Regions from separate parts of the Shewanella sp. FJAT-52076 genome, predicted to be linked through region 1. Evidence: predicted binding sites of a transcription regulator. Region 1 holds the regulator's gene; the other holds the start of a gene.

What was found. The regulator MetJ, encoded in region 1, represses methionine synthesis genes. The targets are predictions, from matches to a motif close to TAGACGTCTAGACGTCTA.
Region 2: the regulator MetJ is predicted to act here: its motif matches at 6,612-6,629, upstream of metH (methionine synthase).

What each region holds. Positions count from the first base shown of each region.
Region 1 covers NZ_CP080415.1:3,717,381-3,732,670, forward strand. The annotation lists gene K0H79_RS16450 (CHASE domain-containing protein) at 1-793, opposite strand, end outside; gene K0H79_RS16455 (hypothetical protein) at 1,068-1,250, shown strand; gene K0H79_RS16460 (flavohemoglobin expression-modulating QEGLA motif protein) at 1,374-2,729, shown strand; gene rcsF (Rcs stress response system protein RcsF) at 2,775-3,134, opposite strand; gene K0H79_RS16470 (sodium:alanine symporter family protein) at 3,140-4,519, opposite strand; gene K0H79_RS16475 (SRPBCC family protein) at 4,632-5,186, opposite strand; gene K0H79_RS19395 (cysteine-rich CWC family protein) at 5,228-5,428, opposite strand; gene K0H79_RS16485 (hypothetical protein) at 5,429-5,653, opposite strand; gene metF (methylenetetrahydrofolate reductase) at 5,762-6,652, opposite strand; gene K0H79_RS16495 (bifunctional aspartate kinase/homoserine dehydrogenase II) at 6,827-9,220, opposite strand; gene metB (cystathionine gamma-synthase) at 9,234-10,394, opposite strand; gene metJ (met regulon transcriptional regulator MetJ) at 10,609-10,923, shown strand; gene K0H79_RS16510 (sulfite exporter TauE/SafE family protein) at 10,988-11,725, shown strand; gene K0H79_RS16515 (conjugal transfer protein TraF) at 11,744-12,937, opposite strand; gene nrfD (NrfD/PsrC family molybdoenzyme membrane anchor subunit) at 13,076-14,050, opposite strand; gene K0H79_RS16525 (4Fe-4S dicluster domain-containing protein) at 14,053-14,619, opposite strand; gene phsA (thiosulfate reductase PhsA) at 14,633-15,290, opposite strand, start outside.
Region 2 covers NZ_CP080415.1:884,226-899,515, forward strand. The annotation lists gene K0H79_RS03815 (malonic semialdehyde reductase) at 1-125, opposite strand, end outside; gene K0H79_RS03820 (hypothetical protein) at 618-887, opposite strand; gene K0H79_RS03825 (NADAR family protein) at 993-1,421, opposite strand; gene K0H79_RS03830 (hypothetical protein) at 1,838-2,116, opposite strand; gene metH (methionine synthase) at 2,759-6,499, opposite strand; gene K0H79_RS03840 (histidine phosphatase family protein) at 6,776-7,495, shown strand; cobalamin riboswitch at 7,577-7,730, shown strand; gene K0H79_RS03845 (ABC transporter ATP-binding protein) at 7,829-8,644, shown strand; gene K0H79_RS03850 (iron ABC transporter permease) at 8,689-9,684, shown strand; gene cobT (nicotinate-nucleotide--dimethylbenzimidazole phosphoribosyltransferase) at 9,694-10,728, shown strand; gene K0H79_RS03860 (adenosylcobinamide-GDP ribazoletransferase) at 10,742-11,524, shown strand; gene cobU (bifunctional adenosylcobinamide kinase/adenosylcobinamide-phosphate guanylyltransferase) at 11,655-12,200, shown strand; gene K0H79_RS03870 (cobyric acid synthase) at 12,204-13,712, shown strand; gene cobO (cob(I)yrinic acid a,c-diamide adenosyltransferase) at 13,734-14,333, shown strand; gene K0H79_RS03880 (methyl-accepting chemotaxis protein) at 14,845-15,290, shown strand, end outside.

The sequences.
Region 1 (15,290 bases):
ACATCAGATTTTCTTCGTTTGCCTCCTCACCATCGAAGATTTCCAGTTGTAGCTTATTAAAGCGATTCCCCAGAATGCCGCGAATGAGATTATCCATACGAAAAGGCGCATACACAGTACCCAACAATGACTCTGGACCGGGTTTGTCATCTTTGGCATAGAGAGGTAAATACATTAAAAAACCAGCTTGCATGTCTTCGCCGGTTTCCTGCACCAGGGTAATTTTGCCGGAAATGGCAGCGTTGCCTGTATCGGAGGCCCAATCAATCGCCCGCCGACGCCTGGGTTCTGAATACATGTCGTAGCCAAAGGCCCGCTGATTTCGCCAATCAAAGGGTTCGAGATAAAGAATCGAGTGGTATACGGGGCGATCGCCATCGGGATAAACCCTGAACGCAGGGAATCCCTCCGCCCTGACCGCGGCTTCAAATTGTTGCAGTTGTGGCTTACGTACCACCTGACTGAACCCGACCCCCTGAATGCCGGGATAGTACTTGTCCAGCTTGGCGTTGGCGACGTAGGTACGCCACTCTTCACGGGACACACCATCGGATGCCTTAAACAAGCCCACCCCACTGCGAAGCACCTGCTCGTATGCCAGCATCCGGGTTTCGATAGCCAATTTCAGCTCCTGCGCCATGTCTTCAAAACGTTCTTCCTTGAGGTCGTTGATGTATTGATGAAACTGGTACCAACCGGTAAAGGCAAACGCCATGGATGCCAACATCACCCCCCACACGAAGGGGGGGAGTCGGAATCGATTGGGGTCTTTGGTTGGTGCCTGAGAATTCACCTGAAATCATCCTTGATTTTAAATGGCTAAAGTCATTGTCGGTCACTTAACTCATGTTTCTAGTCTGGTCGATAAGTGCCAATGTGCAAGTTAAAGTCCGACTTTTTTAGTAGGACTTTTCTTCCAGCGTTATGCCCCACTTTTGGAAATTTATGACCATACTCACAGAGTGGATCTGGGAGAACATTTTTTACCCATTCAACAAATAATTTTTGCTTTTCTCAATCCGCCAAAGTGGTTAGAAAGTCCTTAAATAACCCATGAGGAATTCGTTATGGCTCGAATAGTTGAAATCCTGCCCCAAGATAGCGAAATGGAAGAACTGACCTCACCCAAAAATGCTCAGGCAGCCAAAGCCCTCAAGCGCCGACAGGAGGTCAAGCGTCGACTGGATGATTACCTCGAACGCGCCGAGTTAAAAAAGGCACTGGGCCTGGACGATGAAGATGACTTTTAACACCGGGGGCAGGTAATTCCCTGCCCTGAATACCTTGCCAATCTTATAAATTCAGCCGCTTAGGTGGTTCTCCATAGCGCTTGTGGCTATGATATTCCCAAGCCGTCCCCAGAGCGTTAATGAATGAACGATGCAAAACTCAGGTACTGTGAGCACCTGCGACGCTTTTCCGACCAACTGATCCAGCTGCAAGCACCCATCAAAATCCTGGATGCCATCAAGTGGCCCAGAGAGCTGGAGCAGCAATTTTTTGATGCCGGTGCCAGGCAATTGCCGCCGGTAAACAAAGCCTTTTACGACAATCTTCCCCTGCCATTTGATACCCACACCACCCAAAGGGCACTTAAGTCCCTTAAGCAGGACATCCAAAAAACGCTCGGTAAGGACGACGATTTAGGAAAGCTTCTGGTGGCCAACGTCGACCAATATCGTCTGGTGATCGATATGCTGGGCCACAGGGGAACCCCCCAATTTGGCAAGCTGAGCAAAGTACTCTACGGCAGCGCCAGCAATAAACTCCATGGCGACAGACATACCCTCAGGCAGTTGGGTGACCGCCTGAGTTATATCTTCTCACTGCCCGCTGCGGCGCACATGAACAAACAGCATCCCAAAGAGATTGATGCAGCCAGCGCCGTTGAGCATCTGGGTAGCCGCCTGGGCCGTTACTTCCACAGTGATGAAATGCGGGTGCGCCTGAGCGACGGTATTGTGTCCGATGCTGCGGTAGGGGGCGACACAGTTAAAATCAACTCCAAAGCCATGTTCAGCAAGGCGGACCTCAATGTGTATGAAGTCCACGAAGGTTGGGTACACGTGGGCACAACACTGAATGGCCGGGCGCAACCCCACGCCACCTGGCTGAGCGTGGGCTCCCCGCGGGTTGCGGCGGCGCAGGAAGGACTGGCAGTACTGCTGGAGATGTTGACCCTGAGCTCCACTCCGGGGCGCGCAAGGCGCATCAGCGACCGGGTGGCTGCGGTAGACATGGCCGAAAACGGCGCCGACTTTATTGAAGTTTATCGCTATTTCCGCGACCAGAATCTGAGTAAAAAAGACAGTTATCGGGTAACCCAGCGGGTATTCCGTGGTGGCATGGTCGCAGGTGGCAGCTGTTTTACCAAGGATATCTCCTATGTCCGCGGCTATGTGGAAAACGTGAATTTTATCCGCAGTGCCATTGCCGCCGGCATTCCTGAACTCATCCCCATGTTGTTTCTGGGTAAGCTTGCTATCGAGGATATTCCCACCCTGTATCTCGCTTATCGGGAAGGCATACTCACGGGCCCCAGATATCTGCCGCCCATGTTTGATGACTACAGTGGTCTCTATGCCTGGTTCGGTTTTGCGTCCGGTCTGGGTAACATCAACCTCAAAGGGGTGCAGCGGCACTTTCAGCGGCAGTTCCGCTGCCTGCCAAATGTGGAGCCCATGTTCCACACCGTTGAAGACACCGAGTTTGATGCCCCGGCCGAGTAAAACGGATGCAATAAAAAAGGATGCCAAGGCATCCTTTTTTATCTCTTAACTACTGAGCTTGTAGGCGTAACCAATGCACTCGCGATACCCATAACAACCTGCGAACTGCCTGTCAGCACACTGATAAAGCACCAATGCGTTTCCCCCTCGCTGGCGGGTTTGCAGTTTCAGCTCCCGGGTCAGGTTGCTGTTACTGGGCAAGGCACCATCGAGCCGGGTCTGGCAGGCCGTGGCAACCACTTCCCCGAGCCCTTCATAGCTGCGGCGTAACACTTCTTCCTGGCTGTAAAGCACTACCGGGGTCGCACTCAGACTCCTGTTCATCTGCACCGGCAGATTGGTATTGAACGAGGCGGACGAACAGCCCGCCAGGCATAACAGCAACAGGCTCGTCCTTAAGCGCACTTCGGTTACTCCGCTTCCACCGACTTGGTACTGGCCTCATCGCGGCTGGAGAAGAACTCCCGGGTCAACTTGAACACCACAGGGCTCAGCAGCGCCAGTGCAATCAGGTTGGGGATGGCCATCATAGCATTGAGGGTATCGGCCAGGAGCCACACAAAGTCCAACGACCCCATGGCACCCAAGGGCACCACCAGGGTCCAAATCAAACGAAACGGCATCACAGCCTTCACCCCGAGCAGATACTGGACGCATTTTTCGCTGTACACACTCCAGCCAAGGATGGTGGTAAAGGCGAAAATCGCCAGCGCAACGGCAACGATATAGTCACCGATGGGCAGGGCGTGGGAGAAGGCGTAAGAGGTAAGCGCAGCACCGTTTTCACCGGAGGTCCAGGCGCCGGAGACCACGATGGCAAGACCTGTGATGCTGCACACTATGATGGTATCGATAAAGGTACCCAGCATACCCACCAGGCCCTGAGTAACCGGACTCTTGGTTTGCGCCGCTGCGTGGGCAATAGGCGCACTGCCAAGACCCGCCTCGTTGGAAAACACCCCGCGGGCAACACCCATCTGGATAGCCACCATAACAGCAGCGCCGGCAAAACCACCCTGAGCAGCTACAGGGCTGAAGGCGCTGGAGATAATAAGGCTCAAGGCAGCGGGAATTTCACTGGCATACACCACCAGCACGGCAAGGCCGGCGGTAATGTAAAATATGGTCATCAGGGGAACCAGCTTACCCGCTACTATGGCAATGCGCTTGATACCGCCCATCAGCACCAGTCCCACCAGCACCATCATCACCACACCCGACACCCAGGCAGGCACACCGAAGTTACTGGTCAGCGCCGAAGCCACAGAGTTGGCCTGCACTGTGTTACCAATTCCGAAACCGGCGAAAGAACCGAACAGTGCAAAGGCAGTACCAAGCCAGGTCCATTTGCTGCCCAGACCATTCTTGATGTAATACATGGGGCCACCGATATAGTTGCCCTTTTCGTCTACTTCGCGATAACGCACCGCCAGCACGGCCTCAGAATATTTGGTGGCCATACCCACCAGGGCCGTACACCACATCCAGAACAGCGCCCCAGGGCCACCCACAAAAATAGCGGTGGCCACACCGGCAATGTTACCCGTACCTATGGTTGCGGAGAGGGAAGTCATAAGGGCGTTGAAAGGACTGACATCGCCTTTCACCTCTTTGCCCTGACCGGGAGTGCGACCTGACCACAGCAGCCTGAAGCCCTTGCCAAGCTTGAGAATAGGCAACAGCTTGAGGCCCAGAGAAAGGTACAGGCCGACGCCGAGGATCATGACCAGCATGGGAATACCCCACACCAGACTATTGAGCGACTTTACTAATTCAGTTACAGCTTCCATTCAAACCTCGTCGATGCTTTTCTTCTTATTTATCTTGTTCTTCTCACACCCCGAGCCGGGGTAAGCGCAGCGACCAGATTACAACGAATAGTTAACAATTGGAAAGCCAGAATCATTCAGGCTGGGACGCCGATGGCCGCTCCAGTATCTGTTTCAGATTGGCAAGACCGCTATCCAGGTCCTTCAGGATTAAAGACTCCACATCCATCAGGGGAATAAGCAGATTGGTGGGGTAAGGCATATGTCCAACGAAGCCCCAGGTCACCAGGGTGCTGCCGTCCTCAATGGGTTCTGTAGTGAGATAGGCGCTGTCGTTGGACGTGAAAGGCTCGATAAAGCGCAGTGCATAATCTATTCGCTTGCCGGGCACTATGGCCATGATTTCCTGCTCGCCTTTACCCACATCGGGATTGCTGCTCTCCCAGGCACTGACAAAACCGGGCTCACCATCGGTGCCGGTAAAATGCTGCTGCATGTTGGGATCCATCCTGGCCCAGACGCTGAATTCATCCTGATGCTTCAACAACCTGAGATAGTCGAAGACTTCGTCAACTGGACGGTCGATGGTGCGACTGACACTGACCTCATAATCCGACTTGATAAACAGTGCCGCGATAAAGGGGGCGGCTATCAACAGCAAAATCACGATAAGGAATTTTTTCAACATAGCGGGCTCCAGCTCCAGTGATTGCGGTACGGCCAAATCCGCTACTTCACCTGTTTTAGATCCAATTTATCTGCTTTGGCAAGTCTCTGGGCACAGCGCTGGCACAGACATGAGGACATGTCTTGGGGTAATTGTCTGGGAAAAGCCGCGTTCAAACACCAGCAAGCGCCAATGGACTTACCGCTTTGTACGGCACAGTCATTGTTGTTCTGGCAAAGAGGGCACTGGTTGGGATTAGTCATTCAAGGTCGCTGGCGGTAGCAATGTTTCAAGGTTAACAACCGATACAAGAGGCTGCCAAGGGAAAGCAGTGCGTAAATCACCACCGTACTCCACAGCAGAACACCTGATGGACTATCTGGTCGCAACTGCAATAAAAACAAAGCAGTAATAATGGATAATGAGATTATCAGTTTAACCACATCCATGGGAAGCTGCTGTTCGAGCAAACGGATTTTGTCGTTCATGGTGTTTGGCATCCTTGTCCATCACCCACTCACCTTAGTGTAGGAACAGCCAAAAACCAAAAGGGCTCCTTCAAAAAGGAGCCCTGTCTTGCCTGTTTCGGGTAAAAATCAGTCCTGCTTGGGACGAACCCCCAGTGTGTGACAAATGGCGTAGCTGAGTTCGGCGCGGTTCAGGGTGTAGAAGTGGAAATCCTTCACCCCTTCACGGGCCAGCACTTTCACCATATCAATGGCCACGTTAGCGCCCACCAGCTGACGGGTCGCGGCGTCATTTTCCAAGCCTTCAAACTGACGGTGCAACCAACCCGGAATACTCACATTGGTCATGGCGGCGAAGCGCTTTAGCTGGGTAAAGTTGGTCACAGGCAGAATACCCGGCACGATTTCCACATCTATACCTGCGGCCACACAACGGTCGCGGAAACGCAGATAAGACTCCACGTCGAAGAAAAACTGCGTAATGGCACGGTTGGCGCCCGCATCGATTTTTCGCTTGAGATTCACCAAATCCGCCTGCGCATTGGCGGCCTCCGGGTGCACTTCGGGATAGGCGGCCACCGAAATATCAAAGTCGGCAACACTCTTCAGCAAACGAACCAGATCGGCGGCAAAACGGGTTGGTTTAGGGCTGCCGGCAGGCAAGTCTCCACGCAGCGCAACAATATTACGAATGCCCTGATTCCAGTAATTTTTGGCCAGTGCCAACAGCTCTTCATCGCTGGCGTCCACCAGGGTCAGATGCGGGGCCGCAACCAGTTGGGTTTCTTGCTGGATACGCTCAATCACGCCGTGGGTACGGTCACGCACGCCTGAGTTGGCGCCGTAGGTCACAGACACAAATTTGGGATTCAGCGGCTCGAGACGGCGGATGGAGTTCCACAGGATCTGCTCCATCTCAGGGGTTGAGGGTGGGAAAAATTCGAATGACACATTGATATCACCAACCTCAGCCAGATTCTGGTTCAGTGAGTTTGCGTGTTGTGCGTGATGAAATGCCATTGATAACTCCCTCAATTCTTCAAATGGACGTTTGGACGTCTATATGGCTATATACTAGAGATTCCCGTCTCTAAGTCAAGTTAAAAAATGGCCCGATCTTGCCCTTTTTGCGAGCAGAAGGCGGAAAAAACACAGGGACTCAAAAGAGTCCCTGTTATTCAACACGTTATAAAATCAGTCCTGCAAGAGATCCCGACAGATCTGCACCAGATCAGATTGAACCGCCGCGGCTGTTACCTCACGACCGGCTCCAGGCCCCCTGATAATCAATGGATTACCCTGATAGAAAGTACTGCGGATCACAAACACGTTGTCACCCGGGGTGAGATTGGCATAAGGGTGGGCCTTATCAACCCACTGCAAACCTACCCGTGCCGTTAACTGACCACCGGCTCTGTCCAGTGCAGCGATATAGCGCAGCACCTTGCCCTCGGCCGCGGCAGCTGCCAAGGCATCAGCCATTGGGGTATCGAGTTCATCAATGCGGGCAAGAAACTCATCCAGCGGCAGCTCCGCCAGATGCTGCGGCACAGGGGACTCCACCTGAATATCGTCCAGCTCCAGATCCAGGCCGATTTCCCGCGCAAGGATTAGCAGTTTGCGCTGCATATCGCGACCGGAAAGATCGTCCCGCGGATCCGGTTCAGTGATACCAAGGCCACGGGCCTCAATCACCAATTCAGAAAACGGACGCTGACCGTCATAGTGCTCGAAAAGCCAACAGAGCGTACCGGAAAAAATCCCGCCCACAGCCTCAACGCTGTCACCACTGTTATGTAAATCGTTAAGCGCATGCTGCACCGGCAAACCGGCACCGCAGCTGGCGTTGTAGCGCCAATAGAGACGACGGTTACCCAACTGCTGCTTGAGATCGCGATAGAAGGGTAAGGGACCAGAGCCTGCCAGCTTGTTGGCACTGACCACATGAATACCACGGGCAAAGAACTCCGGGTACTGCAAGGTCAGGCTGGCACTGGCGCTGATGTCCAGCGCAACCAACTCATCGCAATTAAGGGTCGATAAGGCATCGAACAACTGCCCGTATTGCCAGTCGGTAGCGTATTCCTCGAACTCGGTTTTCCAGTTGTCCAGGTGCACACCTGCGTTATTGATGTAGGCGCGGGATGAACTGACCAGCCCCACAAGCTCAATACGCGCCTCCAGCTCACGGCACAGGCTGCTCTGCGCCCGGCGAAACAGGCTGACCCAGGCTTCGCCGATGTTGCCCACCCCAAGGAGGATTACCCCGATGCGCTTGCGCGGCCCGGCGCAGCGGCGGTGCACCTTTTGCGTGAGCAGGTTTACCTGGGCCTTGGGCACCAGGGTCACCAGACTCAGGCTGTCATGATACAAAGGCTTGGCCTCGCGGCTGAGCAGGCGGGCAAAACTCTTGCGGTAAAGCACCGCATCAGCGCTCACCAGTGCCACCAAACCAAAATCGTCGCTGATGGATACATCGCCCAGACCATATGCCTCAGAGTTGGCCTTTAAAAAGGCGCTGACCTGCTTTTGATTTTCCGGGGTATATGCCAGCTCCAAGCCACCACGGGAACCCTGCCAGCTTGCCAGCGGTGTTAACCCAGAGGCAGACAAAGTTGCCAACAGGGCATCGGCGTCGACCTGAGTCGTGAGGCTAAAGAGCGCCACTTCAGAGAGGTTAGTCACCACGGGAGCACTGGCCTGAGAGCTGGTTGGAGCAACCAGGGTGAAGTCGGTATGGGGGGCATAGCTTGAGCGCACCGCCATGCTCACCTGGGTGTTAAAAAGGGGCTGCAGTGTGCGGCTGTGCAGCACGGGGGAACCCAATCGCGCCAAGCGGTCGGCCTCAGCAAGAGACATGCTCTTGAGCAGCTTGGCATCGTTTATCTTATTCGGGTCGGCGTTAAACACCCCTTCCACATCGGTCCAGATGGTGACCCGTTCGATATCCGCCAGACTGGCAATCAGGGTCGCAGAAAAGTCAGACCCATTGCGGCCCAGCAGCAGGGTTTCACCGGCCGGGTTGGCACAGATAAAGCCAGTGATTACGATGCGTTCGTTTTCATGTTCGGCCAGCATGGCGGCCACTTTTTCGCGGGACTCCTGCTCGCGAATATTGGGCACGGCACCTTCATCTGCCACCAGTATGCTGCAGGCATCCACATGGCTTGCCGCTACGCCGGATTCACGCAACAGCGCCGCCATCAGCCTGGCGGACCAACGCTCGCCAAAGCTCACCACATGGCTGGTTTGATAGTCGTTGAGCGTTTCCAGTGACAAGAGGCTGATCAGCTGCGCCTTATCGGTGGACAAACGCTCTCGCAGATAGCGGGCCTGCTCGGCACTCAGCAACTGTTCAATCAGGTTTTGCTGATAGCTTATCAGCACCTGCAATTCTTCCTGCCACAGCGCTTTGGCATCACGCAGCGAAAGCAGCTTATACAAAAAGTTGGTGGTTTTACCGGCGGCGGACACCACCACCAGGTCGTCGCTGTGGCCCTGGGTCAACAGGATATGGGCCACGCGGCGGTAACAATCGGCATCGGCCAGACTGGAGCCACCAAACTTATGCAAATGACAACGCGCCATCACTGACTCCTATTCAACAGGCTGCTACGGCAGCCAGGCCGGCTTGGATATCGGCCACTAAATCTTCTGCATCTTCAATCCCCACCGACAGGCGCAGCAGGGTGTCTTTTATTCCGGCCTCGGCGCGGGCTTCCGGCACCATGGCTCTGTGGGTCATAGTAGCGGGCACGGCAACCAGCGACTCAACGCCGCCCAGGCTTTCGGCCACACTGAAGTGCTGTAAGGCTTCGAGGAAAGCCACCACTTCTTTTTCGCCCCCCACCAGCTCAAAACTCAGCATAGCGCCAAAGCCTTTTTGTTGCCGTGCGGCTATCTCATGGCCCGGGTGGTCCGCAAGGCCCGGGTAATACACCTTGCTCACCTGGGGGCTGTTTTTCAGTACTTCCACTATGCGCTGGGCATTGGATTGATGCTCGCGCACCCGTACGCCCAGGGTACGGATACCACGCAGGGTGAGATAACTGTCAAAGGCACTGCCGGTAAGGCCCAGGGTGTTGGACCACCAGTGCAGGGTCTCGCCCAGTTCGGCATCTTTGGCAATCACGGCGCCGCCCACCACATCGCTGTGGCCATTGATGTACTTGGTAGTGGAGTGAATCACTATATCGGCGCCCAAAAGCAGTGGCTGCTGCAAAATGGGCGACAGGAAGGTGTTGTCCACCACCACCAGGGCACCAACTTTGTGGCTGGCAGCACTGATGGCCTGAATATCCACCACCCGCAGCAGCGGATTGGATGGGGTTTCGAGCCATACCATGCGCGGCTTTTGGGCAATCACGGCCGCCAGCGCAGCATCGTCGGTCTGGTCGACCACGGCCAGCTTAAAGGCCCCTTTTTTGGCGAGGTTGGTAAAGAGGCGATAGCTACCACCGTAACAATCGTGGGGCACGACCAGGAGATCGTCCGGCCCCAGCAGGCTGGTCACCAGGGTAATGGCGGCCATGCCGGTGCACGTTATAACGCCAGTCGCACCCTGTTCCAGCTCGGCCAACGCCTCGCCCAGAATACAGCGGGTCGGATTACCCGAGCGGCTGTAGTCGAATTTGCGCGGATTCTTGTGGCCATCGAAGGAATAATTGGTCGATAAATAGATGGGAGGAACCACGGCACCGTGCTGGGTATCGCTCTCTATGCCCTGACGCACCGCTATGGTGGCTGCTTTGCGCTGTGTCATTTTGTACTCCTCCGAGGTTACCGCACGGAAATAAAGATGTCTGGATGGCTAAATTTACCTAAGCACCGGCAACAGGTCAATAGGCATCAAGACGTTTAGACGTCTAAACGTAAGAAAATCTGTTGATGTTTAGGGTGATTTCGCAGCAATAATTTGACTGTAGTTTGTAAGGGTTTAAAATCTCCTGCGAATTTTGGAATAAACAGGTGAGTCAATGACTGAGTGGAATGGCGATTACATCAGCCCCTATGCTGAGCACGGCAAAAAGAATGAGCAAGTGAAAAAGATCACCGTGTCTATTCCTTTAAAAGTGTTGAAGATCCTCACTGACGAACGTACCCGTCGCCAGGTGAACAACCTTCGTCACGCCACCAACAGTGAACTGCTGTGTGAAGCTTTTTTGCATGCTTACACCGGCCAGCCACTGCCAAACGACGATGATCTGTCCAAGGACAAACCCGACTCCATCCCATCAGAGGCGAAAAAACTGATGGATGAGATGGGCATCGAATGGGAAGACATGGAATAACTCTCCCAGCTGTATATCACAAGGACCCGAATGGGTCCTTGTGTCGTTTCTGGAGTCGCTTTTGATGTTTCCCGATCTCATCACCCTGGTCCTTGCCCTGCTGATTATCTTCAGTGGTGCCCTTATCCAAAGCCTGATTGGCTTTGGTCTTGCCGTGGTTGCCAGCCCGCTGCTGTATCTGGTTGAACCCGAGCTGGTGCCCGTGCCCGTTATTCTGATGGGCTTCTCCATTGCCCTGCTCACTTTGCTCAGGGAACGCAGCGCTCTGGAGTTTGCCGGTCTGCAATATGCCCTGCTTGGACGCATTCCTGGGGGCATTCTGGGTGCCAGCCTGCTGCTGATGGCCCCACAATCCATACTGGGACTCGCCATTGCCGTGATTGTGGCGCTGGCCGTGATGCTGAGTCTGATGAAAATCAGCGCTCCCATCAATCGCCTGACCCTGTTTATCGCCGGCACTGTGTCCGGCGTGTTTGGCACCATAGCCGCCATTGGCGGCCCACCGATGGCGATTCTGCTGGCCGGTAAAGACCCCAATAAATTCCGCGCGGCCCTGTCGGCATTTTTTATCTTCAGCTCATTGATAGCCTTGAGTATCCTGGCCTTTGCCGGATTGGTTACTGTGGCGCAGCTCCAATGGTCAGTCATACTGTTACCCGCGGTATTTTGCGGCTACTGGGTGGCGGGTCGGCTCCTTGGGCGGATCGATAAACAAAAAACCAGAGTCGCTACCCTGGTTCTTTGCTCAATCAGTGCACTGGTGCTGGCGACCAAGTCACTTGTGGTATTGCTGGCCAGTTAATGCGGCGACGGTGCTGCTTTAAAAGTGATAGGAGCTTTGCAGCACAGCGCCCAGGGTGTCTTTATCTCCCCACATACCGGCCAGATCCAGCTTGAATCCTGAACCTATCTGAAAGCCGGTACCGAACGAATAGAGATCGGCCGTCATATCATTGAGATCCTGACGGTAACCCACCCGCAGCGACAACCAGTCCAGTGCATGCCATTCAGCGCCCAAACGCCAATATTTGGTGCCCTCAAGACCGACAAATTTCTCGTTGTCCATCAAGTCCAGATCTGAACTCAGCTGCCAATTGCCGCTTTGAAACGCGGCGCCAATGGTGACCATGGGGCCTACCCGGAAAGTTGCACTAACCCATTCAGACTCTATGGTATCCAGCTCACGCTCAATCAGGTTGCGGCCCACCAGCCCCAGGGTCAGTCCTTCCATGGGCATCAAGGCAATACCGGCATCCAGGTTAAAGCCCGTGTCATCGTTGCGATAGTCGTCGCTGTCGAAATCACCGGCATCGAAGTTGTTGGCACTGACGGCATAGTTAAAACTGTCGAGCCGCTGCAGTTTGGGGGTCAGGCCCACGGTCACGGGCATATTGACGATGGATAACGGCAAGCTGACCGAAAGCGCCAGCTCAGACGAGGCACCGGCAATCACCCGTCCCTGAGAAGTTAAATCCTCCAGCGCTGGTGGCGCTTGTGGGTCCAGGGCTTCCAGAAGCTGGATGTCGGCATCACTGATGTCCGCTACGGCAATGCCATCGAGGTAACTGCGGTAATACACACCCCAACTAATCCCCTTAGTGGGCATGGCAAAACTGAATCCTATGCCTGCAGAGGCATAAGCGGTATTGCCATCCAGCCCCCGTAAATCACCCAGCAGGGCCTGGCGAAAGCTGTCGATGGCATCCACATCCCCTCCGTCGATTGCCGCATCCAGGCCGTCATAATTATCTTCGAGGGTATCGAATTTATCGGTCATATTGTCCTGGTCAGAGACCTCGGCTCCAAGCACAGGAATCAGCAGCCCAAAGTCCCCTTCTGTGTAACCGGGCAAAGACAGGAGTGCTGGGTTCATCCAGGGGGCCGCCTCCAAACTGGCCGACGCCACCCCCGTGCCGCCCAGGGCGTCACTTCGGGCTTCAAATACATCCTGGGCAGCAAAACTGTATGGACAGAGTATCATCCCCAACGAGGCGGCGATGAGTTTCATCTTCATCCTGTTCTCCCTGATTTTTCTGTTTTTGACCCGGCAACGATCTTTTAAAAGCTTAGTTCAGCGTGGAACAACGCGCTGAAATATCATCATAAAAAAAGCCCGCATTGGCGGGCTTTTTTGGTTAATCGATTCGAGCAATCAAGACAGATAAGATTGACCGGCGTAAAGGATGAAATGCCGCAGTGCAAGCACCCCAATCAGGCTGGCGCAGGCCGCAGTTACCATGGCGCTGCGACCATGTTTACCGCTGAGGCGCATCAGCAGCGGCACCCCAAAGCCGATAGCCACTACCCCAATCCAGAACACCGATGCCCAGAGTCCGCCAGAGAGGGATGCCAGGGCCGCCGCCGCTGCGCCACCTTTGAAATACAGCGCAGTAAACAGCATAAACAGGAACAGCATTTCCATGCCCATCACCGGAAGTTCAAAGGCGTGCTGCCGCTCAAGGTCGCCAGAGTGGTCACCCGAAGCCTGGCTGCCATGCTTATCGCCACCAAACATCAGTACTGCCAGTAAACTGTTGGCCGCAGCTCCCGCCGATAAGCCAGACACCAAAAACAGCGCAGGCAGCACCGCGGTATTGAGCATAGGATAGGCATTCATCGCAGAAATCAGGAAACCGGTATAGGCCCCCACCACCAGCGACAGCAAAAAGAGCGCACCTTCCAGCATGCCGCGAAGCTTACCAAGGCTATCGGCAAGGCCGGTGAGGAAGCCCAGGCCACACTTTGGCAGCTCATCTTTGAGCACCACCAGCGCATAGGCAAAGGTCAGCGGAATGTAAGCCAAAAGCGCTATCACCCCAATCGACATCACCGAGCTTAAGTTGTAGTTAATCAGGATCAGCCAGAAGTGGAACGGCTTGGTCAGGTCAAACACCAGACACAGCATCCCAAGGCATATGGCGATGGGCGCAATCAAGGCGGCGGCCTTGAGCACGGCGCTTTCACCACGGCTCTGGCCGCTGCCCTGGATTTGGCCTCGATACCAGCGCAGACCAATCCCCATCAGCAAACTGCCCGCCGACAAACCGGCCATAAAGAGGTACACCGCAATCACCCAATGCCAGGTAATGCCGTCGTACTGACTCATATCACCCCAGATATTGTTCATAATCAGATACCTCCACGCTTGGCTGGAATACGGTACAGCCTGGGTTTGGTGCCAAGATGTGTCTTGTCCTGATAGCTCACCTTGGTGGCCAGCAGTTTGGACACCTCGCTGGCAGGGTCGGCTGCATCACCGAAACAGAGTGCATCTGTGGGGCACACTGTGACACAGGCGGGTTGTTCACCCCGGGCAAGACGGGTTTCCTTACAGAAGTTGCACTTGTCCGCGACCCTGGTTTCAGGGTTCATAAAGCGCACCTTGTAGGGACAGGCGGCCACGCAGTACATGCAGCCCACGCACTTGTCGGCCTTGATGGACACAATGCCATCGTCACCAACATAGGCGGCGCCGGTTGGGCACACCTTGACGCAGGGCGCATCCTCACACTGCTGACACGACACCCGGTTGTACTTGAAGTGCAAATGGGGCGCCTCACCAAAGGGGCCTTCGATCCGCACCTGCAAGCGGCTAACGCCATCGGGTACCTGATTGATGCTGCGGCAAGCCACGCTGCAAGCCTGACAGCCGATGCACTTGTTCTCGTCGTGCACCATTACGTATCTTTTGCTCATAGTCCGGGCCCCCTTATGCCTTTTCCAGGATCACACCCGTGGTGTGCACGTTCATGCCGCAGATAGGCGCCGTCACATTGGGCAGCAGGTTTCCACAGTGGATGCCCTTGCCGCTGGCGCGCACCAGCTCACGGTTTTTCGAACCAAAGCCCATGTAAGCAAACACGGTATCCGGGCGGATGCCCTTGGTGACCAGCGCCTTGCCCTCTTCCACGCCCACGCTGGATTTAAGCCGGATAGCATCACCATCCTTGATGCCCAGCGCCTCGGCAGTACTGGGGTGCACCCACACGGCGTTGTCCGACATCAGGTTGGCCAACATGGGGATATTGTGGGTAGCACCATTGGTGTGCACCGCCACCTTGCCCTGAATGAAGTAGAGCTCATTGGGCTGTTTTAAGGTCACGGGCCGGTATTTGATGCCGCCGCGGCCCGGGGCCATGGCTTCCACCTTGGGACTCACCAGCTCAATCTTGCCGCTGGGGGTTTTGAACTTGAGCAGGCTGGCGTAACTGCCGTCTTCATCCGCGGTATGGGCACCGGGATAGGCCGCCACAAAGTCCTGCACCATGGACTTTTCACGCAGCATCAGCGGCTTGCCATAGCTGACAAAGCCCTTTTCCTTGATGTGATTCAAGAGCGCCACATCCTTGTTGGCCTGCAGCAGTTGC
Region 2 (15,290 bases), 1.5 Mb from region 1:
CATTTCATCAGTTCATAGATTTGCTTCAAAGTCTCATCGGAAACGGGCTTATCCAGCCAGTGGCCGTGGGTGCGGGCCGTGCGGAACAGGGTGTCCAGAGCCTCATCGGTTAACGGCGTATTCATAGGGTCCTCCTGCGTGCCGCCGGTGTATGCCCTTAAGGTATAAACCCCGACACGCCCCCTTGCCACGAACACCAGGCGAATGAAGCGCCCGTTTACTGAAATCCAAATGATTGCGCTGAGGCGGCCCAATCAGTCCCCTACAAAAAAGGTTTAATTGTCTTATTAATTCGCTACCACGGCTGCAACCGTCCGGCTCGGCGTACCCATCATGGTCGCATTCGGCGGCCTGTTACTGCTTGGCGAACCACTCAGCCTCAGACTCATCCTCTGCTCCACCGCCGTCCTCGGCGGCATCGCACTCGTTGTACTGAACCGCTCGGGGAAATAGCCTTTGTGCAGAAGCTCAAGTTGGGGCGCAGGAAGGCTATGCCTGTCCTGTCTCCTTCGTCAACGCTCAAAGCAGCCGCGAGGTGAGCGTCGAAGGAGCGAATCCAACAGCCCGCCGCGAAGCGGTGTATTTAGGGCCGTTTTGCTACAGCGAATTGTTAATTGCTAGAACTTGTCGCCAGCAGCGTATTTACCGTTCAAATTGAGTTTGATTTTCACATCCCAAAGTGCATAAACAAACACTTCTATTAAGTGTACAGCACCATCAACGACTATCTTCTTAGAAACAAACGGTGTTTTTTTATCTAAAGAGAAAAGGGAGTTGTCTTTAACGACTAACTCATCATCAACGAAGAGCTTTGCTCCACTAAACCAAGTGTTCTCGAACTTAATGGAAGTATTCCCTATAGATGTTTCTACTACTTTTCTAGGCACAGTATTTCCCTCTGTATGTGCAATTAACGCTTTGCTTTGCGGCGCGCGTTAGCGCGTCCGGTGGAGGCCACGCTTTTTGTGGCCGTAACGAATAACAGCAACTTGTTATATTTCATCGCGAACCCTAGCCAAAATCTTTCCTAGTTTATTTTGGCCAGTCCCATCTTGACCGCAACCCCAGTAATAATCACCCGGCGCATTCTCAACGATGTCTTGGGCTCCTGTAGACTTAAGTAATTCGGCGAGCATAGGATGGGTTTTGAATTTTTTCAGGACGGCTTCATACATAATGTTATCCTTAACTTGTTCCCAATCAGTTCTTATAGCTACTTTCCGGCTCCTGCCAAGTTCAGCAGCTATTTTGGGGGTATAGGCTGTTCTGATTCTTTCTTGATGCTCTTTATCCTCAAATTTTTGAGCCTGAAAGTAGTGTTCCACCGTGGGCCACCAAACCCCGTCCATCTCAACACCGAACTTTGAGAAGTTACTGAATTCGCCAAACTCATCTGTCTTTGTATAGAAAAAGATCGTCATGCTGACCTATGAAATATAACGCCCGCATAAGGGGCGACAAAACGTAGCGGCATTTGGTTTAAACTTGGGCGAAGCACAAAACTGAATGCCGTGTAGTTTTGGCGTACCAGCCCCCGCATTTCAGGGGGCGGCTTGATGCGTTTGTTATGTGAATAATGCACTTAGGCGGATAGGTGTCCCGCAACGACCCCGACTCCAGTAGCCCATAAACTTTCAACAACAGAGCTTAAAAATATACGAGTACGAGCTTTTAATGTTTTAACCATAGACACCTCCTTAATGCTGTCTTGATCCGATGGAACCAATCTAATACTTACGTAACGCAACACAAACAACAAAAGGGCTACAGAGCCAACAATCGTCATGGGGATTGCCAGTCCCCCACCTATTACCCCTATCGGCCTAAGAGCACTATTTTAATCACAGGTTTTGTAATATGACCGACCGCCGATCTTTTTAAACAAGACCTTGTTTTCGTCTTGTAAATGACGAGCAATTGTAGCAAAGAACCAACCCGTTTTATTATCAATTTTATTCCCTTGCGGGTATGCAGACTTATTTAACTCAAGCTGGTCCTTGATGTATGTAGCAGGAACCCAACCATCATTAAAGCCGGACTCTGAAGCCTGGATAAAGTCACAAACGACATTTGCCATCTCGTCAATTAAAGACTGCACTCTCAGTTTGTACTCCATAGTTCCTCCTATTCACATAACAGTTGTATAGTGCGCATGCGCATAATCTTACATCGGACCACTTAGTAAGATTTCACACAACACACTGTTTTTAAATTTGATTTTCAACTTAACAAAAATCGTTCTGGGTGGAAAGTGCGCATGAGCATGATTTGCGCTCGCTTTGTTTCGCGCAGCAGTTGTAAGCTGTTGAAATTCTACATGTTATAAAAAATGTTTCAGAAATAGTACGCAAGGACAGACTGATGCGGAACGCAAAAAACGTCATTTTTAAAATCATACTGTGGATCGATACAGTTTTGGTCGTTAGGTATCAACGCTGATTTTCTCTCGAGCGTAGGGGGCGAATCAGTCAGGACAGGCATAACACGGTTGTGGAAGGTTGCACCAAACACTGGCATATCCCCAATAGTGACCGTCGACAGCATGGATGCTGTCGTCGAGCTTACAGGGATGTACTTGCAGCGTGTCACGGATGGGGATTTGCGAAGGCTCACAGCCAGTGATGAGGCAAGGCAGAGATTGCAGTGAGTCATTAGGTAATTAGTGAACAAGGGGCTGGCAGCCACAATCGGGCGTCAGCCCAAAAAACAAAAGCCGCTCAATGCGGCTTTTGTTTTTATTTTTAAAGAGTGCCAACGGTCACTCTGGATCGTAGTCGAGCACTGGTGTTAACCACTTCTCCGCTTCAGCCACGGTCATCCCCTTACGGCGGGCGTAGTCTTCTACCTGATCCTTGCCGATGTTGGTCACGCCAAAGTAGCGGGCCTGTGGGTGGGCGAAGTACCAGCCGCTTACTGCCGCTGTGGGGTACATGGCGAAGCTTTCGGTGATATTGAGGTCAATGCACTCGTTGGGTTTGAGCAAATCCCACAAGAGGCCCTTCTCGGTGTGATCCGGGCAGGCGGGGTAGCCGGGGGCGGGACGGATGCCGCGGTATTTCTCGCGGATAAGCGCCTCGTTGTCGAGGTTTTCGTCGCTGGCATAACCCCAGAACTCTTTACGCACCCGCTCGTGCATGCGCTCGGCGAAGGCTTCGGCCAGACGGTCGGCCAGCACCTTGAGCATGATGGCGTTGTAATCATCGTGGTTGGCTTCAAAGCGTGCCAGATGCTCATCGATACCGTGGCCTGCGCACACCGCAAAGCCGCCGGTGTAGTCGGCCACACCGCTGTCTTTGGGGGCAACAAAGTCCGACAGACAGAAGTTATCGTTACCCACCCGCTCGATTTGCATCCGCAGATGATGGGTGGTCATCAGCACTTGGCTGCGGCTCTCGTCGGTGTAAAGCTCGATATCGTCATGGTTTATGGTATTGGCCGGGAACAGGCCAATCACCCCTTTGGCGGTAAGCCACTTTTCATCGATGATGGTTTGCAGCATGGCTTTGGCGTCGGCGTACAGCTTACGGGCCTCTTCGCCTACTACTTCGTCGTCGAGAATGCGCGGGAAGTGGCCGTGCAGTTCCCAGGCGCGGAAAAACGGCGTCCAGTCGATGCGATCGACCAAGTCATCCAGCGGATAGTCTTCAAACACCTGAATGCCAAGCTTGTTGGGCACCTTTGGCTGGTAGTTGGCCCAGTCGAGCTGGCAGCGGTTTTCCCGCGCCGCCTCGATGGAGACAATTTCCTTACGCTTGGCCTGTGAAAGGCGCTTTTCGCGCATCACATGGTATTCATCGTAGGTGGTCTTGATGGTGGCATCGCGGGTCTCATCGTTGATGAGTTTGCTCACCATGGGCACGGCGCGGGACGCATCCGGAATATAAATGGCGCCGTGGGGATAGTGGGGCGCAATCTTTACCGCAGTATGGATTTTCGAGCAAGTGGCGCCGCCGATGATGGCGGGAATGGTGAGCCCTTCGCGCTCGAAGGTTTTCACGTTATGCACCATTTCATCGAGGCTCGGGGTGATCAGCCCCGACATGCCGATGATGTCGACCTGCTCTTTTTTGGCGACTTCGACGATTTTCTCCACCGGCACCATAACGCCTAAGTCAATCACCTCGTAGCCGTTACAGGCGAGCACCACGCCGACTATGTTCTTGCCGATGTCGTGCACGTCGCCTTTTACCGTGACCATCAGCACTTTGCCGTTGCTTTGGCCGGCGACCTTTTCGGCCTCGATAAAGGGATTTAGATAGGCCACGGCCTTTTTCATCACCCGGGCGGATTTAACCACCTGGGGCAGGAACATCTTGCCCTCGCCAAAGAGGTCGCCCACCACGTTCATGCCGTCCATCAGCGGGCCTTCAATCACATCCAGCGGACGGGTGGCCTGCTGTCGGGCTTCTTCGGTGTCGGCGTCGATAAATTCGGTAATGCCTTTTACCAGCGCATGCTCAAGGCGCTTGTTCACCGGCAGGCTGCGCCATTCCAAATCTTCTTTTTTACCGGCACCGCTGCCAGCGCCGCCGCGATATTTTTCCGCGATTTCAAGGAGCTGCTCAGTGTTGCTTGAGTCGGCCACAGGGCAGGGCAGGTTAAGCACCACGGCTTCGACCCGCTCTTTAAGCTCAGCGGGGATATCGTCATAAATCGCCAGCTGCCCGGCGTTCACAATGCCCATGTCCATGCCTTCTTTAATGGCATGGTAGAGGAACACGGCGTGGATGGCCTCACGCACAGGGTTGTTGCCACGGAACGAGAAGGACACGTTGGACACGCCGCCGGAAATCATCGCATGGGGCAGGGTGGCCTTGATGTCGCGCACCGCCTCGATAAAGTCCACCGCGTAGTTGTCGTGCTCTTCGATGCCGGTGGCCACGGCAAAAATATTGGGGTCGAAGATAATGTCTTCCGGCGGGAAGCCGACTTTGTCCACCAGAATGCGATAGGCGCGGGTACAGATTTCAATTTTGCGGGCACGGGTGTCGGCCTGGCCGGTTTCATCGAAGGCCATGATGATGGCGGCGGCGCCGTAGCGCTTCACCAAAGTGGCCTGCTCGATAAACTTGTCTTCGCCTTCTTTAAGGGAGATGGAGTTGACGATGCACTTGCCCTGCACGCACTTAAGGCCCGCCTCTATGACTTCCCACTTGGAGGAGTCAATCATGATGGGCACCTTGCTGATCTCAGGCTCCGAGGCCACCAGATTGAGGAAGGTGGTCATCACCTCTTCGCCGTCCAGCATGCCCTCATCCATGTTGATATCGATGATCTGAGCGCCGTTTTCCACCTGATCCCGGGCGACATCCAGCGCGGTCTCGTATTGGCCTTCTTTAATCAGTTTCAAAAACTTGGCTGAGCCTGTGACGTTGGTGCGCTCACCCACGTTTACAAACAGGCTGTCGGCACTGATGGTAAGCGGTTCAAGCCCGGCGAGACGGCAGGCAACCGGGATCTCCGGCAGCTTGCGGGGGGCGTGTTTTTCAACGGCTTCGCGGATAACGCGGATATGATCCGGAGTGGTGCCGCAGCAGCCGCCGACTATGTTCAGCATGCCTTCGATGGCCCACTGGACTATGATGTCGGCCATTTCTTCGGGCGTTTCATCGTAGCCGCCGAACTCGTTTGGCAGGCCCGCATTGGGGTGGGCCGACACATAAGATTCGCTGATGCGGGCAAGTTCTTCCACGTAAGGGCGCAGCTCTTTTGGCCCCAGGGCACAGTTAAGGCCCATGCTGATGGGTTTGATATGGCGCAGCGAGTTATAAAAGGCTTCGGTGGTCTGGCCGGTCAGGGTGCGGCCGGAGGCATCGGTAATGGTGCCGGAGATCATCACCGGCAGGCGCAGACCAACCTCATCAAAAACCGATTCGATGGCAAACAGTGCCGCCTTGGCGTTCAGGGTATCGAAAATGGTTTCCACCATGATGATATCGGCGCCGCCTTCAATCAGAGCGGCGGTGGACTCACGGTAGGCGGCCACCAACTCATCGAAGTGGATATTACGGTAGCCCGGGTCATTCACATCCGGGCTGATGGAGCAGGTGCGGTTGGTGGGGCCAAGTACGCCGGCCACATAGCGGGGGATGCCGGTTTGGGCTTCCACTTCATCGGCCACTTCACGGGCGACGCGGGCACCAACAAGGTTAATCTCGGCCGAGATCGCCTCCATCTCATAGTCGGCCATGGCAACCGTGGTGGCGTTAAAGGTGTTGGTCTCGATGATATCGGCACCGGCCAGCAGATACTCGCGGTGAATGCCCTTGATTATCTCAGGCTGGGTGAGCACCAAGAGGTCGTTATTGCCTTTTACGTCACAGTGCCAGTTGGCGAAGCGGCTGCCGCGATAGTGTTCTTCCTCCAGCTTGTGGCCCTGGATCATGGTTCCCATGGCGCCGTCGAGGATAAGAATACGCTTGGAGAGATCCTCGTTCAGTCGCTGTTGACGGTTGTGGGCAAGCGCCCTGGTCGCCTGGGATAACACTGGAGTTGCCATAAAAAACACCTGCAAAGTACAAAAAAGTGACTGTCCTGTGTAGCCTAAGCCGGGTTGATGCCGCTGAAAAGGTAAAACCGGTACGGCGCCCGCTTAATTTGATTTGGACATTTATACGTATAGACGTCCATAATACGCGAAACTTAGCTTTAGGGGCAAGCGAAGGCTCAGGAGCAAGCGACGCGCCTGGCACCAGCAGTGAGGCCAGCCCCAGGTCTGGGTAAGACCTGAAAGAGGCCGCCACAGGACGCTGATATAAAAACGGGGTAGAGCAAGATGCACAGGCAAGACGCTGACGCTGTGGTGGCTGTGGAAAAGGATAACGCCAAAGCTCATGGGGACTCACTGGACGACAAAAGCCATGTCCAGATGTCACCCCTTGACATTATTTTCTGGCGCCATGGCCAGTGTGAAGATGGCGCCGTGCTGCGGGGACGAAGCGATGCCCAGCCCAGTGAAGGTGCCCTCATCGCCATTGCCGGCAAGGCCCGTGACATGGCGGTACCTGCCCGAATCATCTCATCGCCTTTGCAGCGCTGCGCGCGGCTCGCACAAGCCTTGCAGGCTGAAATCACAGCTGCACACCCCGGGAGTAATCCACCAGACATACTTTTTGAGCCTCTGCTAACCGAGATGGACTTTGGCGTCTGGGATGGGCAGTCCATAGCACTGCTCTGGCAAACCGCTCCAATGGAGGCATGGTGGCAAGACCCCTGGGCCATAACGCCCGAGGGCGGCGAGCCCATGCACGCCTTTGAAGCCAGGGTGGCAGAGGCGCTGCAAGGGCTGCTGGCACAGGCGCCGCTTAATGATGCCGGGCCACTGTGGGTGGTGACCCACGGCGGCGTTATCCGTTGCCTGATGGCCGCTATTTTGGGGGCGGGGCGGGCAGCGGGTTTTTATGGGGCATTGGAGCTGGATTACGGCGCCCGGGTGCACACCCGTTGGTACCGCACAAATGGTGGCTGGCAGGGGCGATTACTCTGGGGCAGCTGAGAATATTGCGCTTCACCCAGTCTTTTGGCCCTTTACCAGGTAGGTGAAAGGTCTGATAATCTGCGGACCGGAGTCACTGCTCCGGCCATAAATGCCAGGGGTGTCGGGGGCCAAGCCAACCCGACATGAAAAGGGAACCGGGGACATACCATAAGGTATCAGCCCGGACTGTGCCCGCAACTGTGTGGGGGAATTCCCCCGAGTCAGGATACCTGCCCCTGTGCTTCTTTTACTTTCCCTGTCCGGGCGGGTTACCCGGTGGAGTGATATGAGCCAAATTGCCATGCCCGTTCCCCAGAGGGAACCCGGGTACCTGTTTAATGGGGTAACACCATGACCCCGGCCATCGAAGTCAGCAACCTCTGCTGGCGGGTAGGGGAGCGGCCGCTGCTGGACGGCGTAAGCTTTGCCCTGTCCGGCAAGGGTATGTATGGGGTTATTGGCCCCAACGGCGCCGGCAAGTCATCCCTGCTGCGCTGCCTGTACCGCTATATTCGCCCGGACAGTGGCAGCATACTGCTCAATGGTCAGGACATTCACCTCTATTCCAGGCGCAGCTTTGCCCGCGCCGTGGCCGTGGTACCCCAGGAATTACCGCCCCTGTTTGATCTCTCCACCGAAGCCGTTGTTGCCATGGGGCTTATCCCCCACAAGGGCTGGCTTGCTGCCGACAGCGCCGCCGACAAGGCCGGCATTGTAGCGGCTCTCGCGGAAGTGGGGCTCGAAGGCTATGGCCGCCAACCCTTTGGCAAGCTGTCCGGTGGTGAAAAACAGCGGGCCCTCATTGCTCGGGCGCTGGTGCAAAAGCCGCAGTTTTTGATCCTGGATGAACCCACGAGCCACCTGGATGTGCGCTTTCAAATCGAAGTGCTGGAACTCCTCAAACGCCTGGATATCTGCGTGATTTGCACCATCCACGACCTGAACCTGGCCAGTGCCCTGTGCGATGAGCTGCTGCTGATGTCCCGTGGCCGCCTGGAAGCCTCGGGCACGCCTGAGGTAGTGCTCACCGAGGCCATGCTCGCCTCTGTATTTGGGGTGTGCACCACGGTAGAGCCTCACCCCCAGCATGGCCGTCCGCTCATCCATTACTACTATGGTTATGATGCACGCACCGCCCCCCAAGGCCGCAAAGAGGTGAGCCTGTGACTGCCCTCAAAGCCCTGTTAACCCCGCTCGGACGCCGGGAGCTGATGGTGCTGGCGCTTATTCTGGCCTGTCTGTTATCGCCGGTACTGGCCAGTATTTTTGGCGCCGTGGACATCGGCTTTCGCGAGGCCATGTCGGTGTACCTGCATGCGCTGATTGGCGAGCGCCCCGCCGATGTGGCCTATCTCGACAGCCGCATTCTGCTGGAGCTGAGGTTGCCGCGTATCCTCCTGGCCTTTGTGTGTGGCGCGGGATTGGCGCTCTCCGGCTGGGCGCTGCAACTGGTGACCCGAAACCCCCTGGCTGACCCTTATCTTTTTGGGATCAGTGCCGGTGCCAGCCTGGGGGCGATTGTGGTACTCAGCCTGGGAATTACCCACGGGGTGCTGCTCGCCATCGGCCTGCCGCTGGGGGCCTTTATCGGTGCCAGTGCCTCTGTGTTGGTGGTGCTCACCCTCAGTGGCTTTGGGCTGCAAAGCCAGGTGGAGCGCATGCTGCTTTCCGGGGTTGCCACCTCCTTTTTATTCGGCGCCCTCGGCAGTTTGCTTCTATATTTTTCAAGCCCCCAGGTGACGGCGTCGGTGATATTCTGGAGCCTGGGCAGCTTTGCCCGCGCCGCATGGGATCTGCTCTGGTTGCCCTGGTTGGTGTTTGGCGCCTTTGTGGGCTTTTTGCTGCTGGTTCGGCGGCAGCTCTTTGCCCTCAGTGCCGGTGATGAAACTGCCCATGCCCTTGGGGTATCCGTTGCCAAACTGCGCATTATCAGTTTGCTGATGTGCTCTTTGATGACAGCCGTGCTGGTAGCCAGCTGCGGTGGCATTGGTTTTGTGGGGCTGATGATCCCCCACATCACCCGATTGCTGTTTCCCGGCAGTCAGTCGCTGCTGATTGTGGCCATGCTGGGTGGACTTTTTATGGTGTGGGTCGATGTGATGACTCGCAGTTTACTGCCGCCACAGGAGCTGCCTGTGGGGGTGATTACTGCTGTGGTTGGCAGTGTGTTTTTCCTGACGCTGCTCTTTGGCCGCAGGAGTGAATAAGGATATCTGATGTTTGATATATCTCCCGTCAGCCGCGAACGGGATGAGCAAATCCAGGCGCGTATCGACGATAAAACCAAGCCAAGGGGCGCCCTGGGGGCGCTCGAACCCCTGGCGGCGCATCTGGCGCGGCTGCTGGGCGATTCGCCGGAAATTAAGCGCCCCGCCATGTTGGTGTTTGCTGCCGACCATGGCATTGCCAGTGCCGGTGTATCCATAGCTCCGCCTGAGGTAACTGCTCAGATGGTCGCCAACTTTGCCAGCGGCGGCGCTGCCATCAATGTATTTTGCCGCCAGCTCGGTTGGCAGCTTGAAATCATCGACGCCGGTATGCTCAGCGCGCCGCCAGGGGAGATGGGTGTGACCGATTGTCGCCTCGGCGCAGGCACAGGCCCCATTCACAAGCGCGCCGCCATGACCCTTGGTCAGGTGGAACATGGCCTCGCCTTTGGCCGTGAACGGGTGCGTGCCCACCACGCCGAAGGCACCAATCTTATTGCTTTGGGGGAAATGGGCATTGGCAATACCTCCAGCGCTGCCGCCGTGATGGCCGCGCTCATGGGGCTTGAGGCCAAAGACTGCGTTGGCCGGGGCACAGGGGTGGATGCAGCCACCCTCAAGCGCAAGCAGATGCTGGTGGAGCAGGCGCTCTTGCTGCATCTGGATATGCTAACCAGCCCCGAATCCATCCTTGCCTGTGTGGGCGGCTTTGAAATTGTCGAGATGACCGGCGCCATGTTGGGGGCTGCCGAGCTGGGAATTCCTGTGTTGGTGGATGGCTTTATTGCCACCACGGCCGCACTCGCTGCCGTGAACATGTTCCCCCAAAGCCGCGAATACCTTATCTTTGCTCATCGCTCTGCAGAGCGTGCCCACGGGCTGATACTGGCGCACCTTGAGGCCGAGCCGCTGCTTAGCCTGGATATGCGTCTCGGTGAAGGTACGGGGGCGGCATTGGCCCTGCCACTGGTGCAGGCTGCGGCTAATTTTTATCGTGAAATGGCGAGCTTCAGCGACGCCGGAATTACAGATGTAACGCCTTAGGGCGGGAGCAGTTATGTCGACCTTTAAGCGTGAACTTGAGTTGTTTTTGTTGGCGCTCACTTTTTTTACCCGCATTCCTGTGCCGGTAAAACTCGATTACAGCGGCGAAGGCTTAAACCGCGCCAGTCGTTACTTTGGCCTGGTGGGCACCCTGGTTGGGCTTATCGCCGCCCTGGTGTTTTACCTGACCCAGTTTATCTTTCCTGCCTCCGTTGCCGTGGTGCTGGCCATGATTGCCACTGTGCTGCTCACCGGCGGCTTTCATGAAGATGGCCTTGCCGATACCGCAGACGGTTTTGGCGGTGCCTTCGAGCGGGAGCGCAAGCTCGAAATCATGAAAGACAGCCGGGTCGGATCCTATGGTTCTCTCGCGCTGGTTCTGGCATTACTGCTTAAATTTCAGCTGTTAAGCGAACTGGCACTCTACTCGGTTTCCAGCGTGGTGGGTGGTCTGGTGCTGGGGCATACCTTAAGCCGTGCCTTCGCCGCCAGTATTATTTTCAACCATACCTATGTGCGCGAAGATGCCGAAAGCAAAGCCAAGCCCCTGGCTCAGTCGATGCATTGGGATGAAGTGCTGTTTTTAGTGCTCAGTGCCGGGGTGATTTGTTTGCTGCTTACCGGCGTGGGCGCGACGCTGGTGATACTCATCACCCTCTTTGTGGCCCGCAGCCTGCTGGCCCGTTGGCAGTCACGCCATATCGGTGGCTACACGGGAGACACCCTGGGCGCCTGTCAGCAAATACTCGAGCTGGTGGTCTATCTGGTACTCCTGCTGCTGTGGAGTCAGTCGTGAGTGTGCCTGTCATCGCCCGGTCAAACACTGCTGTAGGCTACTCAGTGTGCGCTTATTCGCTTAAGGGCGCCTGTCAGACAATGCCTGAACTTGAAGTCTGTTCAGTGCTCCTGCTGCTGTGGAGTCAGTCATGATCCATCTGGTTCTCGGTGGCGCCCGCAGTGGCAAGAGTCGTTTTGCCGAGACTCAGGTTGCCCGGGTTTCGCACCGAGGGATTTACCTTGCCACGGCCACTGCGGGGGATGATGAGATGGCGGCCCGTATCGCCCGTCACCAGCAAGACAGGGCAGAGGCACACTGCCAATGGCACCTTATCGAAGCGCCGCTGGATTTGGCTGCGCAGCTCAGCGCCTTGTCCGGTGAGACACGGCCGGTACTGGTGGACTGCCTGACGTTATGGCTGACCAATCACCTGATGGCAAAGCCTCAGAAGATGACCGAGGCACGTAAGGAGCTCCTGAAAGCCATTGGAGATTTTCGTGGACAGCTGTGGCTGGTCAGTAACGAAGTGGGCTCAGGCATAGTGCCTTTGGGCGAACTCAGCCGCCAGTTTGTGGATGAAGCGGGGTGGCTCAATCAGGCCATTGCCGCCATCGCCGACAGGGTGACCCTGGTGGTGGCCGGGATGCCGCTGGCGCTGAAAGGCACCGCCATCAACGCTGAAATGGGAGGATAACCCATGGGCGCTTCTACGCTGATGATCCAGGGCACGGCCTCGGATGCCGGTAAAACCACCTTGGTCGCCGGGCTTTGTCGCCTGCTGGCCAGACAAGGCCTGAAGGTGGCGCCCTTCAAACCCCAGAATATGGCCCTCAACAGCGCTGTGACCGAAGACGGCGGTGAGATTGGCCGCGCCCAGGCGCTGCAGGCCGCAGCCTGTGGGCTGAAAGCCCATACCGATTTTAATCCCATATTGCTCAAGCCGGGCTCAGACACCCGGGCGCAGGTCATAGTTCATGGCAAGGCGCTCACGTCCCTCGAAGCATCGGCCTTTTTCGGCCCCGAGGGCAAGGGATACAAGGCCATGGCCATGGATGCCGTGCTGGAATCTTTCAATCGTCTTCAGCAGTCCTTCGATTACCTGCTGGTGGAGGGCGCCGGTAGCCCAGCCGAAATCAACCTGCGGGAAAATGACATCGCCAACATGGGTTTTGCCGAAGCGGTGGACTGTCCGGTGATTTTAGTGGCCGACATTGATAAGGGCGGCGTGTTTGCCCAGCTGGTGGGCACCCTGGCGCTGCTGTCAGAATCAGAGCAGGCGCGCATCAAGGGCTTTGTGATAAACCGCTTCCGCGGAGATATCAGCCTGCTGCAGCCGGGGCTGGATTGGCTCGAGGCCCATACCGGCAAGCCCGTGCTGGGTGTGGTGCCTTATTTGCACAACCTGTTATTGGACGCCGAAGATGCGCTGGTGCCCTATCAGCAAGTGGGTGCTGATTCCGACGCCGGGTTCCGGGTGAGGGTGCTGGTGTACCCCCGCACCAGCAATCACACCGACTTTGATCCGCTGCGGCTGCATCCGGGGGTGGATTTTGATTATCTGGATATTCAGAGTGCCAGCCCTGATGCTCTGCAGGGCGCCGACCTTGTGATACTGCCCGGCAGCAAGAATGTGCGCGCCGATCTCGAATGCCTCAAAGTCAGGGGCTTTGACTCTGCCCTTCGAAAGCACCTGAGGTACGGCGGCAAACTGATGGGCATTTGCGGTGGTTATCAGATGCTGGGGATAGAAATCGATGACCCCGACGGCATAGAAGATGCGCCCGGCAGCACTGATGGGCTGGAGCTTTTACCCCTGATCACCGAGCTTGAAGGCACCAAGGTTTTGGCCAATGTTTCGGGAGAACTTAGCCTCGGCGAGGGTGCCGTGGCGGTAAGCGGCTATGAAATTCACTGTGGCCGCACCACAGTGCTGGGACAGCTTACAAGGCCGCTGTTTTTGGTGGACGACAATGGCAACCCTGCCAGCGACCGGGGCTGCATCAGCGACGATGGCGCCATCTTCGGCAGCTATCTTCACGGCATTTTCGATACCCCGGCGGCGCTGGATGCGGTGCTCGCCTGGGCTGGTTATCGCGGTGATGGCCGGGGCTCGTCGCTGGAGGAACACAGAGAGCAGCAGCTCGACCGACTGGCGGATACTCTGGCTGAGCACCTGGATATGGCCAGGCTCAATTCTCTCTTTTAATGACGCTATCAGGACATTTGGATGACTGAAATCAAGGCCGAGCGCCACAAGGCAAGGCAACAAAAGGTAAAGGAAGCCGTGGACGCCAAGGTGGCCGCCGCGACCATTGAGCGGGGCGTGCTCATGGTTATCACAGGTAACGGCAAGGGCAAGAGCACCGCCGGCTTCGGCACTGTTGCCCGCGCCGTTGGCCACGGTAAAAAGACCGCCGTAGTGCAGTTTATCAAGGGCGGCTGGGACTGCGGCGAGCGTAACCTGCTTGAAGGTGTTGGCGTGCCTTTTGAAGTCATGGCCACGGGTTTTACCTGGGAAACCCAAAACCGTGAAACCGATACTGCCGCAGCCGAAAAAGCCTGGGCCGTGGCCGAGACCTGGCTTAAGGATGACAGCCTGGACCTTATCCTGCTGGATGAACTTACCTATATGTTGAGCTACCACTATCTGGACCTGGAGCGGGTGTTAACGGCCCTGAAAAACCGGCCGCCCCACCAACACGTGATAGTCACAGGGCGTAACTGCCACCGCCAGCTGCTGGAGCTTGCCGATACCGTGAGTGAGATTGAGTGTGTGAGGCATGCGTTTGAGGCAGGAGTCAAAGCCCAATCCGGCTTCGACTACTGATCCTGCTGCCTGCTCTCGCGGCTGACGTCATTGTCTTCGTCACTCTGTCCCATCACGTAGCGCTGCTACGCTCAGGGCCATATTAACTCGACGGCTTTGTCAGTCGTGAGATCAGCTTGCAGGATGTTTCACTTCCCATTGATGACGTTTAAATCCGATGCCTGCTGTCGCAGCTGACGTCATTGTCTTCGTCACTCTGTCCCATCAAGTAGAGCTGCTACGCTCAGGGTTATCGCCGCTGGGCGGCTTTGTCAAACGCACCAATCACTGTGCTGAATGTTTCCTGTGCTCTCTTCTCTACTGAGACCGCATGATTATCGTCGCCTTCGCGTCGTCCCGGCAATCGGCTCTGGTTAGCGTTCGGCGCTATCTTATCAAGGCATTAGTGTCAGTTTTGAAGCTACCGCTTTTTTCTGCTGTGCTACATTTTTCTGAGGGCATTTTGTTCCTGCATGCACAAAGCCTGAGCGCTTTCGCAGCCACTCGAGACATCAGAATAGGAAAATTAAATATGAATCTCAATGAGTTAACTATCAGAGCCAAGTTTTCGATTCCGCTGGTTGTCATCGTGGTCATGACGGTTGCCATTGCAGTGGTGAGTATTTTAAACGCCAAGCGGTTATCGTCCGATGCCAAAAATGTGGCGACCACCTTTCTGTCGGCGGTGGATGCGGGGTTGAATGCCGACCGGGATCTCTATCAGGCGCTTACTGCCAGCCAAAATTACGTGCAGTACCGTTTGCTCGGGCAGTCAGGTGGGGATAAATACCGCCAGGACTTCGATGAAAATGCCAAGCAGGCGCTGGACAGGATGGCGCTGGTGATGAGCCTGCTTAAGGAGTATCCAGAGCTGCAGAGCAACAAAGCTCAGTTTCAGCGAGAATACGATGCCTGGCTCGCAGCCGCCACTCAGGTGTTTACCATGGCGGATAGCCAGAGTTCTCTGGCTGCCGCCAA